DNA from 4 places in the Janthinobacterium sp. NFX145 genome. Region 1 is predicted to be linked to each of the others. Evidence: predicted binding sites of a transcription regulator. Region 1 holds the regulator's gene; each other region holds the start of a gene.
The links. Region 1 encodes FNR, which switches genes on or off when oxygen is low (the NO sensors DNR and NnrR bind a similar motif). Its sites were predicted from a motif close to TTGATNNNNATCAA; they were not measured.
Positions count from the first base shown of each region.

Region 2: a site for FNR is predicted at 2,151-2,164, ahead of ACPJXG_RS22400 (glycine-rich domain-containing protein). Genes of this name have one in related genera too.
Region 3: a site for FNR is predicted at 2,377-2,390, ahead of ACPJXG_RS17065 (bacteriohemerythrin). Genes of this name have one in related genera too.
Region 4: a site for FNR is predicted at 3,854-3,867, ahead of paaA (1,2-phenylacetyl-CoA epoxidase subunit PaaA). Genes of this name have one in related genera too.

Region 1 is NZ_CP187360.1:6,338,159-6,343,533, reverse strand. Features, by position in the region: gene ccoP (cytochrome-c oxidase, cbb3-type subunit III) at 1-390, shown strand, start outside; gene ccoG (cytochrome c oxidase accessory protein CcoG) at 393-1,775, shown strand; gene ACPJXG_RS28500 (FixH family protein) at 1,830-2,354, shown strand; gene fnr (fumarate/nitrate reduction transcriptional regulator Fnr) at 2,358-3,116, opposite strand; gene ACPJXG_RS28490 (response regulator) at 3,356-5,375, shown strand, end outside.
Region 2 is NZ_CP187360.1:4,993,993-4,999,367, forward strand. Features, by position in the region: gene ACPJXG_RS22390 (glutamine--tRNA ligase/YqeY domain fusion protein) at 1-18, shown strand, start outside; gene ACPJXG_RS22395 (CHASE domain-containing protein) at 233-2,092, shown strand; gene ACPJXG_RS22400 (glycine-rich domain-containing protein) at 2,283-2,996, shown strand; gene ACPJXG_RS22405 (hypothetical protein) at 3,084-3,323, opposite strand; gene ACPJXG_RS22410 (hypothetical protein) at 3,566-3,835, opposite strand; gene ACPJXG_RS22415 (hypothetical protein) at 4,003-4,263, opposite strand; gene ACPJXG_RS22420 (SDR family oxidoreductase) at 4,347-5,264, opposite strand; gene ACPJXG_RS22425 (CDP-6-deoxy-delta-3,4-glucoseen reductase) at 5,277-5,375, shown strand, end outside.
Region 3 is NZ_CP187360.1:3,833,188-3,838,562, reverse strand. Features, by position in the region: gene ACPJXG_RS17075 (TonB-dependent siderophore receptor) at 1-721, opposite strand, end outside; gene ACPJXG_RS17070 (hypothetical protein) at 1,033-1,899, shown strand; gene ACPJXG_RS17065 (bacteriohemerythrin) at 1,903-2,301, opposite strand; gene ACPJXG_RS17060 (hypothetical protein) at 2,544-2,699, opposite strand; gene ACPJXG_RS17055 (hypothetical protein) at 2,851-3,036, opposite strand; gene ACPJXG_RS17050 (PepSY domain-containing protein) at 3,147-5,375, opposite strand, start outside.
Region 4 is NZ_CP187360.1:692,862-698,236, forward strand. Features, by position in the region: gene pmbA (metalloprotease PmbA) at 1-996, shown strand, start outside; gene ACPJXG_RS03045 (M14 family metallopeptidase) at 1,125-2,249, opposite strand; gene ACPJXG_RS03050 (hypothetical protein) at 2,390-2,644, shown strand; gene paaX (phenylacetic acid degradation operon negative regulatory protein PaaX) at 2,755-3,684, opposite strand; gene paaA (1,2-phenylacetyl-CoA epoxidase subunit PaaA) at 3,952-4,941, shown strand; gene paaB (1,2-phenylacetyl-CoA epoxidase subunit PaaB) at 4,970-5,254, shown strand; gene paaC (1,2-phenylacetyl-CoA epoxidase subunit PaaC) at 5,269-5,375, shown strand, end outside.

The DNA of each region.
Region 1 (5,375 bases):
ACCACCATCCTGCACGGCCGCAATGGGCAGATGCCACCGATGGGCGCCGCCCTGGGCTCCGAAAAGGATGTCGAGAACGTGGCCCATTATGTGCTGAGCCTGTCCGGTTCGACCTCGGATCCCGTCAAGTCGGTGCTGGGCAAGGCCAAGTTTGGCGCCTGCATGGCCTGCCATGGTGCCGATGCCAAGGGTAACCAGATGCTCGGCGCGCCGAACCTGACGGACAAGACCTGGCTGTACGGCGGCAGCGCCGACACCATCATGGAAACCGTACGCAAGGGACGCAGCAACACCATGCCTGCCTTCAGCGATTTCCTCGGCGAATCCAAGGTACATGTGCTGTCGGCGTATGTCTGGAGCCTGTCGAATCCGCAGGCACCCGCCAAGTAAAAATGGAACCTCAAGTCATCAAGATGTATGCGGCCCGCGAGCAGATCTACCCTCGCGAGGCCAAAGGACGCTACGCTACCTGGCGATGGGTATGCGTATGGCTTACCCAGCTCGCGTTCTACGGCTTGCCGTGGTTGACCTGGAATGGCAGGCAAGCCCTGCTGTTCGATTTGACCACGCGCAAGTTCTACATTTTCGGCGTCGTGCTGTGGCCCCAGGATTTCATCTATCTGGCGGCCCTGCTGATCATCTGTGCGTATTTGTTGTTCCTCGTCACGGCCATTGCCGGGCGGGTGTGGTGCGGGTTCTCTTGCCCGCAAACGGTATACACGGAAATTTTCCTGTGGGTCGAACGCCGCATCGAGGGTACGCGCAGCGCGCGCATGGCCCTCGACAAGCAGGGCCCCTCCGTGCGCAAGGCGTTCAAGAAGACGGCCAAGCACCTGGCATGGGGCGCCATCGCCCTGTGGACGGGCTTTACCTTTGTCGGCTACTTCACGCCGATCAAGGAACTGGCGCAGTCGGTGACCACCTTGAATTTCGGTCCCTGGGAATGGTTCTGGGTCTTGTTCTACAGCCTGGCAACCTACGGCAACGCGGGCTGGCTGCGCGAGCAGGTGTGCAAATACATGTGCCCCTACGCGCGCTTCCAGAGCGCCATGTTCGACCAGGACACGCTGATCATCACCTACGATGCCAAGCGCGGCGAACCACGCGGCGCCATGAGCAAGAAGGCCGGCAACAACGACAAGCTGGGCGACTGCATCGATTGCACCCTGTGCGTGCAGGTGTGTCCGACCGGTATCGATATCCGCAACGGCTTGCAGTATGAATGCATCGGCTGCGCCGCCTGCGTCGATGCCTGCAACAGCGTGATGGACAAGGTCGAGCGGCCACGTGGCCTGATACGCTACAGCACCGACCATGCGATGGAAAACAACTTCAATTCGAAGCAGATACGCCAGCGCGCCATGCGCCCGCGCGTCCTGATCTACACTTCCATCCTGGCCCTGATCATCATCGCCGTATGTACGTCGCTGGCCCTGCGCACGCCCCTGAAAATGGACGTGATCCGCGACCGCGGTTCGATGGGACGCGAAGTGGAAGACGGCATGATCGAAAACGTCTACCGCCTGCAGATCATGAACACCTCGGAGCAAAGCCAGCATTTCAAGATCAGCGCTTCCGGCTTGCCGGGCCTGACCTTGCTGACGCGCGAAGAAGTGACCTTGCAGCCGACGGAAACGCTGGGCTGGCCGATCCGCCTGCGCGTGCCGCACGGCGTCGGCGAGAAGGGGTCGAACAAGATTGCGATCGAATTGCAATCGCTGGACAACCCCTCGCTGCATGTGCGTGAAAGCGCGGTATTCATCGTGCCGCGTTAAAGCAGGAAGGCCGGTCCCCGCATGGGGACTGGCCGTTTACACAGGAGAATCACCATGTCCGACAGTCTGAAACTGCAAGCCCCCGCCGATCCCTGGTACAAGCATCGCTGGCCATGGCTGCTGATGATCGGTCCCGGCCTGTCCGTGGTCGTCGGCAGCTTCATGGGCTATATCGCGTTTACGCAACCCGATGCGCTGGTGGTGGGCGACTATTACAAGCAGGGCAAGGCGATCAACCAGGATTTGAAGCGCGACACGATCGCCAGCGACCTGGCGATGGCTACCAGCTTGTCCTACGACGTGGCGTCAGCGCGCCTCAGTGGTTCCGTGCACAGCTTCGGCAAGGCTTACCAGGGTCCGCTGCAGCTGCACCTGGCGCATGCGACCCTGCCGGAAAAGGACATCAAGCTGCTGGTGCGGCCCGATGCGGCCGGCAATTTCTCGGTGGCGCTGCCGATGCTCGAGCGCAGCCGCTGGCAAGTGCTGGTGGAAAACGACAAGCGCGAGTGGCGCCTGTCCGGCATCTGGACCTGGCCGCTGCAACGCAGCATCGCGCTGCACGCCGACGAAGAGCTGTAGGCCTTATTTGCAGACGTCGGTACCGGCCGTGATGGCCTTCAGTTTTGCCGGCTGCAAGATTTCAATTTCTCGGTTCGAGACGCGCAGCCAGCCTTCCTTCTTGAATTTCGACAATAAACGGCTGACGCTTTCGATGGTCAGGCCCAGGTAGTTGCCGATTTCCTCGCGCGACATGCGCAGCTGGAATTTGCTGCTCGAATAGCCGCGCGCTTCGTAGCGCGACGCCAGGTTGACGATAAAGGCGGCAAAACGCTGCGTCGCCTGCATATTGCCCAGCAACAGCATGACGCTTTGCTCGCGCGTGATTTCCTGGCTCATCATGCGGTGGAAATGGCGCAGCAGGGTCGGCATATTGCCCAGCAATTGTTCCAGGCTGGAAAACGGGATTTCACACACTTCGCTGTCTTCCAGCGCCACCGCATTACAGTGGTGGCGGTCGGCGCTGATGGCGTCCATGCCCAGCAGTTCGCCGGCCATCTGGAAGCCCGTCACCTGCTCTTCGCCGCCCGGATTGATCTGGTACGTCTTGAAGTGCCCCAGGCGGATCGCGTACAGGTTCTGGAACGAGTCGCCGATGCGGAACAGCGAGGCGCCGCGCACGATCTTGCGGCGGCGGCCGATGATCTGGTCCAGCCTGTCCATGTCGCCCATATCGAGGCCCATCGGCAGGCACAATTGATGCATGCTGCAGGTCGAGCATCGCGCACGCAACGCTTCCACGTTCACTGTAGGCAAGGTTGGAGTGAGTAGCGCTTCAGTCATGTCGGTACCTTTTAGAAAATGCAACAACAAGTTTACTGCATACAGGGTTGCCGTGTGCCAATTTCACGGCAATTTCGCTGAATAAACGACGTTCCGACTTTAATTATATGGCAACATCGTCAAAAGCCCATGCGGGGAGGGCAATTTGCGCGGCGCCGCTTGCCAAGCTGGGGCATTGATAGGAAAATTCCTGACAGCATTACTTGCCGCCTGTGCCGCCCGGTACTGAAAAGGAAATCATGAAGCCTCTCGGCATCAAAGCAAAAGTCGCGCTGGCCACCAGCCTGACCTCGATCGCCATGATCGCGCTGGTCACCATGATCCAGGTGCAGCACATGCGCGACGATTTCACTAAAGTACTGCTGAGCCAGCAGTCATCCCTGATCAGCCGTACCGCTGCCGAGCTCGACGACAAGCTGGGCATGCTGCTGCAGATCGTCACCCTGACGGCCCGGCAGCAGCCGCCGGAACTGATCGCCCGGCCCGCCCAATTGCGCGAATACTATTCGCGCCGCTCGATGCTGGTGCTGTTCGACGACGTGCTGGTGCTCGACGCGCAAGGCGCCGTCGTGGCCGACATGCCGGAAGTGCCGGGGCGCGCCGGCATCAACGTCGCCGAGCGCGAGTATTTCCAGACCGTCCTGCGCACGCGCCAGCCCATGATCACCGAACCGATGCTGGGTAAATCGAGCGGCATGCCCATCGTGCAGATGGTGGCGCCCGTGCTCACCGCCGATGGCCAGGTGGCCGGCGTGGTGATCGGCGTGCTGCGCCTGTACAAGGACAACCTGCTGGGGCGTTTGCGCTCGGAAAAGGTCGGCAAGAGCGGCTATTACTTCATCCTCACGCGCGGCGCCGTGCCGCGCTACGTGCTGCACCCCGATACCAGCCGCCTGCTGCAGCCGCGCCAGCCGAACGCCAACCTGACGACGACCCAGCTGCTGAAGGAAGATGGCGAAGGCAGCATGGTCAGCACCAACAGCCGCGGCATCACGGCAGTCAACAGCTTCAAGCGTTTGAAATCGGTGAACTGGCTGCTGGCCACCTCGCTGCCCGTCGCGGACGCCTTCGAACCGTTCGATGGCGTGCTGTACCGGCTGGTGCTGTGGAGCATCCTCGCCTCGCTGCTGGCCGCCTTTGTTCTGGGCTGGGTCACCGTGCGCCTGCTGTCGCCGCTGGTGCGCCTGCGCGACACCCTGCTGGCCCTGCGCACCAGCGGCAGCCGTTTTACCCCCGTGCCGGTGCAGCAGCGCGACGAGATCGGCGAACTGACGGAAGCGTTCAACGGCCTGATGAGCGAGCGCGACCGTCTGCAGCAGGAACTCGAATCGCGCGCGGCCGAACTGGAGCAGGAACGCGACCGGGCCGAGGCGGCCAACCGCGCGAAAAGCGATTTCGTGGCCAACATGAGCCATGAAATCCGCACGCCCCTCAATGCCGTGCTGGGCATGGTGTATTTGCTGGGCAATACCAGACTCGACACGGAACAGCGCAAGTATCTGACCATGGTCAGAGTGGCGGGCCAGTCGCTGCTGGGCATCCTCAACGACGTGCTCGACTATTCGAAGATCGAGGCGCGCCGCATGGAATTGTCGCCCGTCGAATTCGACCTCGACGAAGTCATGAATACCCTGGCCACGACGATGACGATGAATGCGGGCGAAAAGGAACTGGAACTGGCCATCGCCGTCGAACCCGACGTGCCGCGGCGCCTGGTGGGCGACGCCCAGCGCCTGCAGCAAATCCTCGTCAACCTGGCCGGCAACGCCATCAAATTTACCGAGAGCGGCGAAGTGGTGGTGGCCGTCAGCCTGGCCGAGAGAGAGAGCGGCCGCGCCTGGCTGCGCTTCGAAGTGCGCGACACGGGCATCGGCATGACGGAACTGCAGCAACAGCAGCTGTTCGCCGCGTTTTCGCAGGGCGACCAGAGCATCACGCGGCGCTTCGGCGGCACGGGCCTGGGCCTGGCCATCAGCAAGCAGCTGATCCACATGATGGGCGGCGACATCGCCGTCGCCAGCAGCGAAGGCAAGGGCAGCCGCTTCTGGTTCAGCGTGCCCTTCGAGATGCTGGCGCAACCGGCGGAAACGCGGCGCACGCCGGCCCTGGGACAGTTGCGCCTGCTGGTGGCCGACGACAACCGCACCACGCGCGAACTGATCGTCAAGCTGATCGAGGCGTGGGGCTGGCTGGCCGACGAAGTGGACTCCGGCTTTGCCGCCATCGAACTGTACCGCGAACGCCTGGCGCAGCAGCAAC
Region 2 (5,375 bases), 1.3 Mb from region 1:
TGGCAGCCCGCCAAATAGAGGCTGGACGGCACACGAAAAAAACCGCTGCGGCGGTTTTTTTTCGTTTCAACCATATATATCACCTGAGAATATTGCCAGTTGACTATATTCACGATAATTTTGTATATTAGGCAGCTATTGAGCAATTTACAATGTCGATGGCGCTTCTACAACGCAGTCCAGCCTCCGCCACCCAGGCGGCACCCGATTCCTCTTCCTGATGCGGATGGCGATGTCTTCTACTGCCGGCGAACACCCCTTATCTGTTGAAAAAAGACCGCTGTGGCTGCTCGGCTTTGTGATGTCGATGATGGTGGGCCTGTTGTTCTACATGGCAGCCTCGCTGTCGATCGAAAGCGATGCCAGCGAACAGTTCAACAATCTGGCGCGCAATACCCGGAAAAGCATCGAATCACGCACCAAATCGTATGCCAACCTGCTGCGCGGCACCGCCAGCCTGTTCCACGCCAATGCGCACGTGAGCCGCGAGCAATTTCACCGCTACGTGGCAAACCTCGCCCTGCAGCAGAACTATCCGGGCGTGATGAATCTCAATTACAGCCAGGAACTCGACGAGACGCAGCGCGCCGCCTTCGAAGCGGCCATGCAACACGACTATCCACCCGGGCGCGACGGCTATCCGGCGTTTGCCATCCATCCGCCCGTCCCGCGCGCCCATTATTCCGTGCTCGTCTACGTCGAACCGATCGCCAGCGCCCCGGACAAGTATGGCTATGACATCGCCTCGCGCCCCCTGATCGCCGAAACGCTGGCGCAGTCGCGCGATTCCGGCAACGTCAGCAATTCCGGCATGCCCGTGCCGATGGACGGCCGCCCCCAATTGACGGCCATGGCCATGCGCCTGCCCGTGTACCGCTTCGGCATGCCGGTCGCTACGGTGGAGCAGCGGCGCGCCGCTTACCAGGGTTCCGTCGGCATCGGCTACGACCTGGTGTCGATGATGCGCAGCGCCCTGGCCGACATGCCGGTACGCAACGTCCGCCTGACCGTGTTCGATATCGGCCCGCAGGCGCCGGAACGGCCGGACTTGCCGCTGCAGTTGCCGCACGACATGCGCCCCATCTTCGACAGCACGACGGCGGGCATGCATGCGCCATGGTGGCAGCCCGGCAGCTCGGGCCGCTATCTGAGCAGTACGATGCTGATCGAACACAATGGCCGCGTGTGGCAAGCGCTGTTCAGCGTGCGCAAGAGCGACCTGTATTCACGCTTCGACGCCTTCCTGCCGTGGCTGGCCCTGCTGATCGGCTGTGCCAGCACCATGCTGCTGTATATGCTGTTCCACACCCTGGCGTCGTCGCGCCGGCGCGCCATCCAGATGGCGACGGGCATGACGGAAGAATTGCGCGCCAGCCAGATCCGCCTGCAACTGTCGCACCAGAAACTGCGCCGGCTGGCGGCGCACGCCGACCAGATCAAGGAAGAAGAACGCAAGCGCATCGCGCGCGAAATCCACGACGACCTGGGACAGAACCTGCTGGTGCTGCGCATCGACGCCGACATGCTGGCCTCGCGCACGCAACGCCGCCATCCGCGCCTGAACGCCCGCGCCCGCTCGACCCTGGAGCAGATCGACGCCACCATCAAGAGCGTGCGGCAAATCATCAACGACTTGCGCCCTACCGTGCTGGACCTGGGCGTGAATGCGGCCGTCGAGTGGCAGGTGGCGCAATTTCGCCAGCGCACGGGCATCGCTTGCGAAGTGAACGAAAGCCATGACGACATTTGCCTCAGCGATCAATGCGCGACGGCCCTGTTCCGCATCCTGCAAGAGTCGCTCAGCAATATTTCCCAGCATGCGAATGCCAGCCGCGTGCAAGTCAAGCTGGAAAAGTGCCGCGATACGGTGTCCATGAGCATCAGCGACAACGGCGTGGGCGCGGCCATCGACGGGCGCAACAAGCTGGGCTCGTTTGGCCTGGTGGGCATCGAGGAACGCATAAAATTGCTGGGCGGCACTTTTTACATCGAAAGCAGCCCCGGCGCCGGCATGAGCGTGCACGTCAGCGTGCCGCTGGGCGCGGACGCCACCGCCTTTCCCTACCAGGAAGAAAGCCGGGCCAGCAGCTGACAGGCGCGCGCCCGCATGAAGCAAGCTCAGCTTGCATATTTCGTAATTAGATGCAATATTGATGTAGAACAACTCAGCGTGCCCGCCCGCCATGGGCCAGGCATTCCTCGACCACTTGCCAGGAGTACACAGCCGCCGCTTTCCCTTGCTTCACCGTATTTCCCACAACGCTCTTTACAAAAGGACATTCATGGATACGAACGACAGTTTCAAGGCAATTGCAGATTTGAATTTGGACGCGATCAAGGTCAAGCTGATGCACCGTGAGTCAGGCGAAGGATGGAGCCTGGAGAAGGCGAATGCGGTGGAATTCGAATACCGCCGCTTCCTGATCCTGATGAAACAATTTCCACAAGAAGAGACGGCACCGCTGATGGACGTCGATACCTTCTGGCACTACCACATCCTCGACACCCTGAAATATGCGGCGGACTGCGAACAGGTGTTCGGCTACTTCCTCCACCACTTCCCGTACATCGGCTTGCGCGGCGAAGACGACGAAGCGGCGCACCACCGCGTGGGCGAGCGCATGAAGCAATTGTATGAGCAAACGTTCGGGGAAGATTATATCCGCGCAGAAACGGCGTATTCGGGGCGTGCGGTACAGGCGGCGTATTCGGGACGGGCGATACAAGCGGCGTATTCAGGACGGGCTGTGCAAACAGCATTTTCCAGTGCGGCGGTACAGGCGACGGCTTACTCGGGCCGGGCCGTGCAGACGGCGTTTTCCAGTGCGGCGGTACAGGCGACGGCGTATTCGGGCCGCGCGACCGGGCTTGCCAGCACCGCATTTTCCAGCGCACCAGCCTCATTGACGGCAGCGGTGGTCAAGTCGTCCTCGACTGGCCAGGAAATGGGGCGTTTCTATGTCGATCGTCCGGTACTGAACCGCGACGCGCAATAGAAAAGCGGAAAACAGATGTGGCTGCCGCACGCGGCAAGCCTGACTTACCCAGACGGCACCTCTCAGTTTGCCGTCTGTCAGGCGCTCTTAGGCAGCCATCAACTCGCGCAATTCACGAATGCTGAAATCGCTGATTTCATGCATGCGGATAAGGATCGTGGCGCCGATCGGCAAGGTATTGTGACGAATCTTGCTGATGACCGGTGGCGCCACTTCCAGAGCTCGCGACAAGGCGGCATCATTTTTCAGTTGCAGCTTGTCGATGATCGCGTCGAGGACGCGATTCGGGTTGTAGGTAGGCAAAGAGGTAATTTGTTTGAGAGACATGATCAAAAATCCGTACTTGTTGTATTAGAGCAATAAGAAACCGAATGTCTCTTCTGCAATAATTCAGGGTAAACACACTAAAAAGCGCCATCACTTATGCGGCTTTTACGCCGCAAACAATATAATACACGCTATTGTTGATTTTTGCGTAACTTAAAGCAAAATTGTGATAATTGAAGAGAATTGACGCACCTGGAATGTGCTAGAGGATAACTCAAATCGGGAAAGTTTGCTGCACGTCATCAGTTTTTACGATGAGCAACACCGCTATGCATGAGCCAGGCTATCGCCATGAGGGTGCTCAGGCGGGCCATTTCCGCGGATAAATGCCAGCCTTGCACGGCCACGCCGGCCGGAGTGGCCGGAACGCAAGTGCATCCGGCATCGTCCACACGGCACCAGGCCAGTTGCCGGCGAATTTCATCGGGTGGTGGCGGCGGCTGCAGCGCGTGTTCACGCCTGCGCATATAGGCGCGCACCTGTTCCTTGCTGGGATGACTCGTCGCTCGCATGGCTCGCTCCTGCTGACGGGAAACAGCGTCACGCTCTGCAGAGCTCGCCACAAGAGCCCAGACGCGTGACGACATCGCTCACCATATCGCCAGCGCGCCATGGCACGTTTGCGCTGCATCAAATGGCAAGGCCCCGGCGTTGCGCCGAAGCCCGTACTGCCCCATCCTTACTTCTTTTGCTGGCGCACGCGCTGCTGCTGTTTTTCCTGCGTTTGCTGGCGATTCTGTTTGCGCTCGAACAGGGTGACCGCATCTTTCTTGGCTTGCTCGGCGGTACGCATTTCTTCATGCGCATCGTGCGGGACAAAAAATTCGGCGTCCTGCGCCGCCACCACCAGCTTGATGGCGGCCTCGTCGTCGAGGTCGTACAGTTCCGTCAGGACGGTGGTGACCTCGTCCAGGTATTCTTCGTAAGTGAGGGTGCTCATGCGGTATTCCTTAAGTGAGTGGCGCAGCGCGGGAACGGCGCGCTGCGCGCCGGCCCAGCAAAGTGCGCAGATAACCGGCCATTTTACCCGATGCCGGCGCCATCGGCTGACAGCGACTGCAAGGCATCGGCCACGCGCGCGTAGCGCAGGCGCACGCCCAGCTCGCGTTTGAGGCGCGCATTGTGCAGGCGGCGCGACTCGGACATGAACGACAGCAGCATCGGCGTAACCACTTGCCGCAGCTCGGCACGCGGCAGGCGCGGCGGACGTGGCAGGCCGAACGTGTCGGCCACGGCGTCGAAATACTCGGCCATCTTGAGTTCGCTGTCATCGCTGGCGTGATACACGCGTCCCGGCTTGCCCCGCCACAGGGCCCGCTCGATGATGCGCGCCAGGTCGTCGGCATGGATATGGTTGGTGTAGACATCGTCGCCCGCAGCCAGGGCCGGCGTGCCTTCGCGCAAGCGCTTCAAAGGCAGGCGGTCGTCCGCATAAATGCCGGGCACACGCAGGATGGCCACGCTGGCGCCGCGGCGCGCGCCCCAGCCGCGCAAGACCTGTTCCGCGTCGACGCGCCGCTTCGCGCGCGCATTGGCCGGCGCCGTCGGCCGTGTTTCATCGACCCAGGCACCGGCGCAATCGCCATACACGCCGCTGGTGCTCACATACACCATGCGCGCATGCTCGGGTAAAATGGCGGCCAGATTGCGCGTGCGCTGGTCCAGCAAGCCCGACGACCGGGGCGGCGCCAGGTGCACGATCATCGTCGCCAGTCCCGCCAGCCGTTTCAGGCTGGCGCGGTCGTCGAGGTTGGCCACGATGGGCACGGCGCCGGCTTCCCGCAACTGCGCGCAGCGCGCCGGCTGGCTGGTGACGGCAAAGACGCGAAAACGCGCCGCTAGCTGCGGCAGCAGCCGCATGCCGACGTCGCCGCAGCCCAGGATCAGCAAGCGCGGCAAGCCTGACGGCTTGCGCAAAGAGTGCATTAACATATTTTTCATCTCAAGGATTGTATGACTTTTCAAATTACTGTTCAGCCCAGCGGCCACCAATTCAGCTGCGAAGCGGACGAAACCGTCCTGTCGGCAGCGATACGCGCCGGCGTCGGCCTG
Region 3 (5,375 bases), 2.5 Mb from region 1:
CGTGATACATGTCCAGGTAGGAATCGCGTTTTTGCCAGGCCAGGGCCGTGCGCGCGCGCACGCTGCCTTCCGCGTTCAGCGGGGTGGACAGGTCGGCCTCGAAGCGCTGGTCATCCCAGCGGCCCATGATCAGGCCGGCGCTGGCCTGGAAGGTTTTCGTGGGTCGCTTGCGTATCATGTTGATGGTGGCCGACGGGTCGCCTTTGCCGCCCATCAGGCCGGTGGCGCCGCGCACGACCTCGATGCGGTCGTACAAAATCGTGTCTTGCAGCGGTGCATTGCCGCCACGCGCCATGCCATCGATCTGGAGATTGTTGATGCCGAAGCCGCGCGCATAAAAGGTCGTGCGCTCCGTGTCGTTCTGGCCCACCTGGATGCCCGTCGTCTGCGCCAGCGCCTGGTCCAGCCGCACGGCGCCCAGATCGTCGAGCAACTGGCGCGTGATGACGCTGACCGATTGCGGTGTCTCGCGCAGGGACAGGTCCATGCGCGTGGCGCTGCGCGTTTCGCCTGCCGTGTACGACTGCGTGCCTTCCGTGGTGGCCATCGACTGGCCCAGCACCGTGACGGCCGGCATGGTGACGTCGGCCGCGGCGTCGTCGGTTGCGTGTGCCGGCAAGACCACGCCGGCGGCAAGGCTCAGCAGAGCGATGTGTAATAAACGGGGCAGGGGGCGCAAGGCGGGCTGGCGCGAAGAAGAGACGATGGTGATCGATTGCATAATTTTCCTGGAGTATTTTTAGTCGTGTGTGTTCCTATCTCGTCTGGCGAGGTGCGCAGTAGCTGGGGGGGATGGCGTGACGCTGGCCCGTGGTCTGGCTTGGATAGCAGTTCCACCCGCGCCTGGCAGTGGAAAGATGAGCATGATTCCTGTTACATTTGTGAATAAGAATCATTATCAATATAGAGGATATTTGCCAAATAATCAAGCGTTCGCACCAAAAGAGTGCAATTGGGGCTATGGCGCGCATCGGCTGGCCTTCTGCGATAATGCAGGCGCTGATAAAATATTTTCCTCATTGAAAGAAATGCATGCGTACATGGATCGCTTGTGCCGGATGGTTGTGTGTCGTGTCGCTGGGCCAGGCCCAGGAGCACGCGCCGCCGCCGGCTGTTCCCGCGCCGCTGCAGAGTGCCAGCGTGCCGCCCGCCGCCGTATCGCCACCTGTATCGCCGCCCGTTGCGCCGGCCGCATCCGCAGCATCAGCGCCAGAGGTAACGGCGAGCGCAGAGGACGCCTTGCCGTCGCAAACGGTGACGATCACGGCCAGCAGCGACGCCAAGGCGCCGCGCGTGCGCTTCACGGCGTATCGCGAAAGTTATCTGACGGCCAGGAAAGTGTGGCAAGTGTCGAGCGGCAGCGTGGTGATGGCCCTGCGCCTGATTCCTGCCAAGCTGAGCGCCACCATTGACGACGTGCGCGTGGCCTTGCAAGGCTATGGCGCGCCCGTGCCGATCAAGGTGTCCAGCGGCGGCGTGTTCGTCGTGCCGCTCAACGATGACATCGCCGCGCAGGATGGTGCTTTCCTGGTGAACAAGGGCAGGGGCGAGCTGACGGCGAATATCGTCCTCCAGCCGTCCGTGGCGCGCGATGCGTGGAACGTCACGCGCGTGGGGCAAGTCTTGCAGGACGCCCGGCGCGCCGTGCGGGCCATCACGCCGTGGTACAAGCGGCCGTTCGCCAGCGACGTGCAATCGCTGGCCTTTTGCGCAGCCGAGCGGGGCAGCGCCTTGCAGTTGATGGATGGCGAGCAATTGATTGCCACCTTGCCCATGAACGAGGCGGCCGTCAACGACATCAACCAGCCCGTGTTTTGCAAGATTTTCGACGGTGAAGACAAATACCCGAGACACTACCGCGTCGTCATGCCCGAGCAGGCCACGGTGCTGCTGCTGTAGCGACTAGTTCGGCTGGCGCTGCACCAGTTCCAGCGCCGCCGCCAAGGCCAGGTCCATGGTGGCCTGGTGGAAGATCAGCCATTGCGGCAAGAGCGACAGCGCATGGCGGCCCTGTTCCAGGTCGCCTTCATCGACGGCGGCCCAGGCATGGTGCAAGCCGCTGAGCACGCGCGCATGCTGTTCCCGGTGGTTGGCCAGCGAGGGAAAGGCGATTTCTTCCATCAAATCCTCTTCCTCGCGGAAATCGCGTTCGACGGCCGCAATCAGCTCGCGAAACGCCACGCTGAAATGCTGGTCGCCCAGTTGCTGCAGGCGCGCAAGCTCCTGAAACAGCGCCTCGTGTGCCTCGTCGATGACGGGAACCCCCAGTGCCATCTCATCCTTCCAATGCGATTTACCCATGCCGATGCTCCAGGTTAAGTCCGTCGCGGTGCGAAGCGGACTGTTCCAGTGTGGACGCGGCGAAGAGGGAAATCCATGACCTGGATCAAATGTGCAGTGAAGAGCGTTTGAGGAAAACTAGAAAAACTGATCGGTAAAGAGAACAAATTCCCACCGGCAACAAAGCGGTTTTTGAATGTGAACGCCACTAGCGAGCTCCGCTGAAAGCAGCGCAGCCAGCGGCGTTTTCTCAGCCGCGCGTCTTATTGCCGAGGCCAATGGCTCCACATGGCATGGGCATCGACATTCGGCACTTGCAGTTGCTGCCCGGCAGACAATTGCATCGTATCCCTCAGCACGAGGGGCGCGAGCAGCAAGGCCGACAAGGCAAGGCAGGCCAGCACTTTGAGCGTCAACATGGTCGTCTCCCGGTGTCCCGGCGGCGGCGCGGGGATGCGGCGCCTGCCGGTCACTTCCTTATGCACTACCATGCTTGCAGTTTAGTTCATCTGGTCGTAACTTCAACTTATTGCTGTGATGCACTGCACCAGTTCGCCTGTTGCCACGGGCTTATTTGGCCTTGCGGCTGCGCCGTGCCTTGCCTGTTGGCGGCAGAAAGGAATCGAACCACACTTGCGTCAGTTGCCGCGTATTTTTCGCCGCCTCGCGCTTGACGGCCGCTGTCGCGTGGCCGCGCGCCGTGTTGGCGATGCGGTTGGCCGCGCTCAGGTACATGCTCATCCAGGGGTTTTTCATGGCTAGCCTCGCAGACGGTGGGGGGAATGTCTCCACTCTATCCCGATGGCTGGCGCCGACAGTGCGCCTGCCCACATAGCCGGGCCGTGCTGGCGATTGGCTGAGGCAGATCAATACACGTCGCGGCGGTAGCGTCCGGCCGCCAGCAGGGCGTCGAGTCCCTCCTGGCCCAGCACTTCTTGCAGTACAGCATCGATTCCTGTGGCCATGCCTTGCAGGCTGCCGCACACGTAGACGATGGCGCCTTGCGCCAGCCACTCGCGCAGGTCATTCGCGCTGGCGCGCAGGCGATCCTGCACGTATTGTCGTTCACCATCGCGCGAAAAGACCTTGTCCAGGCGTGCCAGGTGGCCAGCGTCGAGCCAGCCTTGCAACTCTGCGCCGCAGATGCTGTCAAAAGCTTGCTGGCGCTCACCGAACAGCAGCCAGTTGCGGGCCAGCCCCGCCCGATGGCGCGCGCGCAGGTGCGCACGCAGGCCTGCCAGGCCGGAACCGTTGCCGATATAAATGCAGGGCACGTCGACCAGGGCCGGCGCGAAGGCGGGATTGGCTTGCAGGCGCAGGCGGATGGGGCTGCCTAGCGGGGCGAAGCGGGTGAGCCAGCCGGAAGCGAGGCCATGGCCCTGGTTGTCATCGCCCGCATGGCGCTCCTGGCGCACCAGCAATTGCACTTCGCCGTCGGATGGCAGCGAAGCGAGCGAATAGCTGCGCGGCGCGTGATGGGCATTGTCGGGGTGGCTACCCTCGCCATCGCTGCCGTCCGCGTTGCAGGGAATGATTTCCGCCAGCGCGCCCGCTTCCCAGGTGGCGCCGGCCGGGCCCGTCAAGGTGATTTCATGCAGTTCGCCGCCCAGGCTGCCCGGGTTGAGCAGCACGCGGCGCGCCAGGCGCCACTCGGCATACGACGCTTCTTCCTGCACGCCGATGGCGTCGATGGCGCTGCCGCTGCAGCGGGCCAGCGCCTTGGACCAGCCGGCCAAGGCGGCGGGGTCGTGCTTGTCCACCTCGATCAAGGGGAACAGGGAAGTGGCGCCCAGCGCTTGCAATTGTTGCGCCAGCGCATGGCCAAAGCCGCAGAAGGCGCTGTAGTGGCGGTCGCCCAGGGCCAGCATGCCGAATTCCAGGCCCGCCAGCGGCATGCCGGTGGTCGCTTGCAACAGGCGCGCGAAGCGGCGCGTGCCGTCCGGCGCCTCGCCTTCGCCAAAGGTGCTGGCGACGATCAGTGCCCGTTCGTACTGGCGCAATTGCGCGGGGTCAAAGCGGTCCAGCGATTGCACGTCGACGGCCACGCCCGCCTGCTGCAGGGCGCGCGCGCTTTCCAGGGCCAGGCGTTCGGCCTGGCCCGATTGGCTGGCGTAGGCGACGAGCGTCGGCAAGCCGGTATTTTGCTTGTTCGCTGCGCCGGCGCCCAGCATGGCGCGCTGCGCCTGCACAGCCCGCTTAGCCTTGCGGCGGCCCAGATACAGCATCCAGCCCGTGACGGCGAACAGGGGCAGGCCCAGGCTGGCCACGGTGACGATGATGCGGCCCGGCAAGCCAAAATACGTGCCCATGTGCAGCGGATAAATGATGTTGACGAGGCGCGATCCCAGCGCCTGCTGGCTGTACGGTTCGCTTTCCGTGAGCGTGCCGTCGGCCGGTGCAATGCTCATGCGGCTGCGCGCCCGTTCGTGCGGCGCATCGCTGGCCAGCCACGTGAATTGCACGGCTTCACCTGCGCGCGTGGGCAGGCGCACGCTGGCCAGGGTCCAGCCAGCGGCGTGCTGCTGGAAGCTGGTCCAGGCCAGGCTGATGTCGACGGCGGGCGCATCTTTTTTCTCTTTGGCTACACGCTTGGGCGATTGCGCTGCGCGCGGCGGCTTGCCGGCCCAGGCGTCGATATTGTCGCGCACCACGTCGTAGCTCCAGTAAATCCCCGTCAAGGTCAGCGCCACGTAGACGACCAGGCACCAGGTGCCGGCCACGGCATGCAGATTCCACAAAAAGGAACGGCCTTTCAGGGCCGGATCGAAGGTCAGCCAGGTGCGCCAGTCCAGCGGACGGCGGGGCCAGCGCAGATACAGGCCCGACAATGCCAACCCCAGCAGGCACAGGGCCAGTGCGCCCGCCACTTGCCGGCCCGGATCGCGCGGCAGCAGCAGCCAGCGGTGCAAGGATTCCGTCCACTCGAAAAATTCCGCGCCCGCCAGCGCCGGCTGGGTGGCGCCCGTGTACGGGTGCAGGTAGATCGACTCGCCGCGCCGCTGGCCATTCTTCGGCGCGAAGAACAGGCGTGGCGCCGCGCCCGCTTCTGCATACATGGTGATCGAGGCTACGCGCTGGCCGTGTTCGACGGCAGC
Region 4 (5,375 bases), 780 kb from region 1:
TTGCAACTGTTCTATCCCTGGCGCATTTTCACCGAGGAAGCCGTCGTGCTGGCCCAGCGGGCCGAAGCGGCCGCGTTTGCCGTCGACCCGCGCATCACGAATAGCGAGGGCGCCAGCGTGCACGTGCAGCAATCGCACTTTGTGTCCGCCAATTCGCGCGGCTTCATCGGCGGCTACCCATTCTCTCGCCACACCCTGTCCGTGGCGCCCATCGCTGGCAAGGGCGCCAAGATGCAGCGCGACGACTGGTATTCATCCGTGCGCGACGCCGCCAAAATGTCGAGCCCGGAAGCCATCGGCCGCTACGCCGCCGAGCGCGCCCTGTCGCGCCTGAACGCGCGCAAGCTGGGCACGCGCACTTGCCCCGTGCTGTTCGAGGCGCCGCTGGCGGCCGGTTTGCTCGGTACTTATGTGCAAGCGACTTCGGGCGGCGCCCTGTACCGCAAGTCCACTTTCCTGAACGATTCCCTGGGCACGCAAGTGTTGCCCTCGCACGTGCAGATATTTGAAGACCCGCACGTGATCGGCGGCGTCGGTTCCGCGCCGTTCGACGAAGAGGGTGTGAAAACCGTCAGCCGTGACGTCGTCAAGGATGGCGTGGTGCAAGGCTATTTCCTGTCGACTTACACGGCCCGCAAGCTGGGTATGCAGACGACGGGCAACGCGGGCGGTTCGCACAATCTGTACCTGACTTCGAAGCTGACGGCCGCCAGCGACGATTTTAGCGCCATGCTGAGAAAGCTGGGCACGGGCTTGCTGGTGACGGAATTGATGGGACAAGGAACGAACTACGTGACGGGCGACTATTCGCGCGGCGCCTCTGGTTTCTGGGTGGAAAATGGCGTCATTCAATACCCGGTGGAAGAAATCACCATCGCCGGCAACATGAAGGACATGCTGCGCAACATCGTGGCCGTGGGCGCCGACGCCTTGCGCCGCGGCACCAAAGAGACGGGTTCCATCCTTATCGAGAGCATGGTGGTGGCGGGCGGCTGAGGCGCAAGCGGTTCGATGCCTGGCGGCAGCTGCTGCCTCGGCACGCTTCCCAAACGCTGGCCGTGCGGGCAAAAAAATGCCCCGGCGAGCGGGGCATGGGATCAAGCGGGCCGGTTCGGCCCTGGCGATCAGGCGCGCAAGGTGGACAGGATAGGCTGCAGCACGGCCGCACCCAGGGCGGCGCTGCGGGCGCCGCTCCAGCCCGTTTGCGGGTCGGGATCGTTGGCGTTGTCCTTGAACGGCAATTCCAGGGTCAGCGACAGGCAGCCGAAGGCGTGCGTGATGTGGGGCGAACCCATGGTCAGCACTTCCGGCGTGAACGGGCCGTCTTCGTAGCCGTGCTCATCCTGGAAGTCGGGGCTGGCTACTTTGAAGTCGGCGATGAAGCGGTCTTGCTCGGCTTTTTGTGCTGGCGTGAAATTCTCCAGCGCATCGCTGCCGGCGACGAACACATATGGCAGACCTTCGTCGCCATGCACGTCGAGGAACAGGTCGCAGCCGATTTCATGCATCTTTTGTTTCACCAGGAATACTTCCGGGCTGCGCTCCATCGTTGGCGTCATCCATTCGCGGTTCAGGTTGGCGCCGGCCGCGTTGGTGCGCAGGTTGCCGTGCACGGAACCGTCCGGGTTCATGTTCGGCACCACGTAGAAGACGGCGTCCTGCAGACACTGGCGGGCAAACGGATTGGCCTGGTCCAGCAAGGCTTCGAGCATGCCTTCGACAAACCATTCGGCCATCGTTTCACCGGGATGCTGGCGCGCGATGACCCAGACTTTTTTCTCGGCATCGGCGTCGCCGACCACCAGCAGGTTCATGTCGCGGCCTTCCACGGTGCTGCCCAGGTCGATCAGGCGTACCAGCGGCGACGCTTGCGCGCTGTCGATCAGGGCCAGGTGACGGTCCCATGGATACGGTTCGAAGTAGGCGTAGTACACGCTTTCTTCTTCCGGCGTATGTTCGATGGTCATCACGGTGCCGTCAAAGCTGGTCGGCACGCGGAACCAGGTTTCGCGGTCGTAGCTGGCGACGGCCTGGTAATCTTTCCAGCCGTCCGGGTAGGCCGACTTGCCTGCGTTCATGAAGCGGATCGTGCACGCCTCGCCTTGCGCGCCTTGCAGGCGGAAGTAAAACCACTGCGTGATGTCGGCGTGGGAATCCTTGCGGATGTTCAGCTCGATGGATTGGGCATCGTCGGCGCGCAGCACCTCGATCGCGCCGGCGTCGAATTGCTGGCTGATTTTAATGGTCATGTGTGTTCCTGATAAAAACGTATGGGTTTTGCATCGTGTGCAATGGCGCGATGATACCCGTTTTAGCGGCGCCTTTGTGCTGGCGCAAACGACGGCGGACGTGCTTTGCTAACGTGGAAGCTCCGACACGGGAGATCATCATGGACGACAACGGCAAACACATACGCGAACTGGAAAAGAAAGTCAGCGCCCTCAGCGACGCCCTGGCGCACCTGGGCAAGGGCACGACCTTGCAGGAATTGCTGCGCATCATACGTTTCCCCGGCTATACGACGCCGGCCGAATACACCTTCAACGTCGCCATCCTCGACACCATGCTGGTGCAGGTCAATGCGCTGGAAAAGCTGGGGCAGGATTTGCTGGCTGGTGCCAAGCAAGTAGTGGTGAAACAGTGAGCAGACAGTAACTTATTCCTGAACGCCTGAAAAATGTTCAGGGCAAGGCGCAGGGTCGCAGGCAGTACGAACGTACGCCCAGGCCCTGCAACGCCGCCATGGACGTTTTGTCAGGTGTTCAGACCGCCAAATCGTTCGTAGAACCACGGCTCGACATCCGCCGCCTGCTCATCCTCGCGCCGCAGGGTGGCCAGGATATGTTCCTCGGCGGCCGCATACGTGATGCGGTACAGGTCGCGCGCCAGCGCATACGCTTGCGTGCCGGGCCACGGTTCGGGCAGCAGTTCGACGGGCAGTTGCGGGTCGTGCAATTGCACGCGGCGGTAGGCGTGCGTCAGCAGCGAGCGGATGACGAACGCCTGCTCCGCATCGAACACGGGTTCTTCCTGCAGCAGGGTCAGCAGGGGCTGGAAGCTGGCGATGAATTTTTCGTAGCCGGCCATCACTTCCGACAAGTCCCAGCAATCGCCCACCATGTCGCGCAGGGGGCGCGTGCTCACGCCCGGCAATTCCGTGGTGTGGCAAACATACAGCTTGCCCTGCACCTCGTTGCGCACGAGGATATCTTCCAGCGCCTCCGCATTGCTGGCCGGGTGGCCAAAGATGCCGGGAGAAATCAAACCATAGCCGGCCCACAATAATTCCTTGCGCAGTGCTCCCCGCTCGGCCGCGCCGATGCTGCCGGCCGGTCCGATCACCAGGGTCCAGCTGCCATCCCAATGCACGACCAGCGGCGCATAGATGCGGCGGTAGGCGCGTTCGAAGCGGGCCAGCGCCTCCGGACGTATCGTATAGGCGCTGCGGCGGCCGTCGCGCTGCGAGCTGAGCCAGCCTTCCTGCGCCAGGCGGAACACGCTGGTGCGCAATAGCCGGTCATTGACGCCGAACGGCGCCAGCAGTTCGATCAGGCTGCCCAGCCAGATGGCGCCGCCGCGCGGCACGATGGCGTCGCCAAAGATGGTCATCACCAGGGACTTCGAGCGCGGTGGGTCGCTTTCCAGGAAATCGGCTATCCATGCCGTGCAGCGGGTGTTCTTCATGTGGTTCCGGTCTGGCCGTGTTGCGGTCGAATCAATAAAAGCAGCAGTTTACTTGGCTGCGCGGGTAGCGCGGCAATAATTTGCCGGAAGCGCGGGTGGCGCTTCGTAGTGTTTTCTCATAAGCAATATCATACGCACAAAAAAGCCGCACAAGATACGAAATTTTAAAATGATTCATATCAAGTGTATGCAAATCGTTTTTTGTATCGTATTATCTGTTCATCGCACCGCGTTGCTGCGCAAAATCAAAGACATGGGAGACAGATCATGTACGCACAAATGGTTGAAACCGGCCTCAAGAACGTCCGTTCCCTCGACGACATGGGCCAGGAAGAGCGCGCTTTCCAGGCACGCATCGACGAAGGCATCAAGATCGAGGCCAAGGACTGGATGCCGGACGCCTACCGCAAGACCCTGATCCGCCAGATTTCGCAGCACGCGCACTCGGAAATCGTCGGCCAATTGCCCGAAGGTAACTGGGTCACGCGCGCGCCGACCCTGAAACGCAAGTCCATCCTGCTGGCGAAGATCCAGGACGAAGCGGGCCATGGCCTGTACCTGTATAGCGCCGCGGAAACCCTGGGCGTGTCGCGCGACGACTTGCTGGCCGCCTTGCACTCGGGCAAAGCCAAGTATTCCAGCATCTTTAACTATCCGACCCTGTCGTGGGCCGACATGGGCGCCATCGGCTGGCTGGTCGACGGTTCCGCCATCATCAACCAGATTCCCCTGTGCCGCTGCTCCTACGGTCCGTATGCGCGCGCCATGATCCGTGTTTGCAAGGAAGAATCATTCCATGCGCGCCAGGGCTACGACATCATGATGTCGCTGTGCAAGGGCACGCCGGCGCAAAAAGCCATGGCACAGGATGCCTTGAACCGCTGGTGGTGGCCTTCGCTGATGATGTTCGGCCCGTCCGACGCCGCTTCCGTCAACAGCGCCCAGTCGGCGCAATGGCGCATCAAGCTGTTCTCGAACGACGAATTGCGCCAGCGCATGGTTGACCAGACCGTGCCGCAAATCGAATACCTGGGCTTGACCGTGCCCGATCCCGACCTGAAGTTCAATGCGGAAACGGGCCACTATGAATTCGGCGAGATCGACTGGTCCGAGTTCAACAACGTCCTGAAGGGCAATGGCCCGTGCAACCGCGAACGCCTGCAAACGCGTGTGAAAGCGTATGAAGACGGCGCATGGTTCCGCGATGCCTTGGTCGCGTATGCAGACAAGCAAGCTGCTAACAAAGCGGCAGCGTAAATACATAAGACAGATAGGGGATAGCAACATGAGCAAAGAATGGCCATTGTGGGAAGTTTTTATCCGCAGCCAGCACGGCCTGGCGCACAAGCATGTGGGCAGCCTGCACGCTTCCGACGCCACCATGGCGGTTAACCATGCGCGCGACGTCTACACGCGCCGCAATGAAGGCGTGAGCATCTGGGTGGTGCGCGCGGCCGATATCGTTGCCAGCAGCCCCGGCGACAAGGGCGCCCTGTTCGAACCGTCGAACAGCAAGGTGTACCGCCATCCCACCTTCTTCCCGATGCCGGAAGAAGTCAAGAACCTGTGATGGGAGCGCCTGCAATGGATGACAAGGTCAATTACCTCTTGCGCCTGGGCGACAACGCCCTGATCCTCAGCCAGCAGTTGTCGCAGCTGTGCGGCAAGGGGCCGGCGCTGGAAGAAGACAT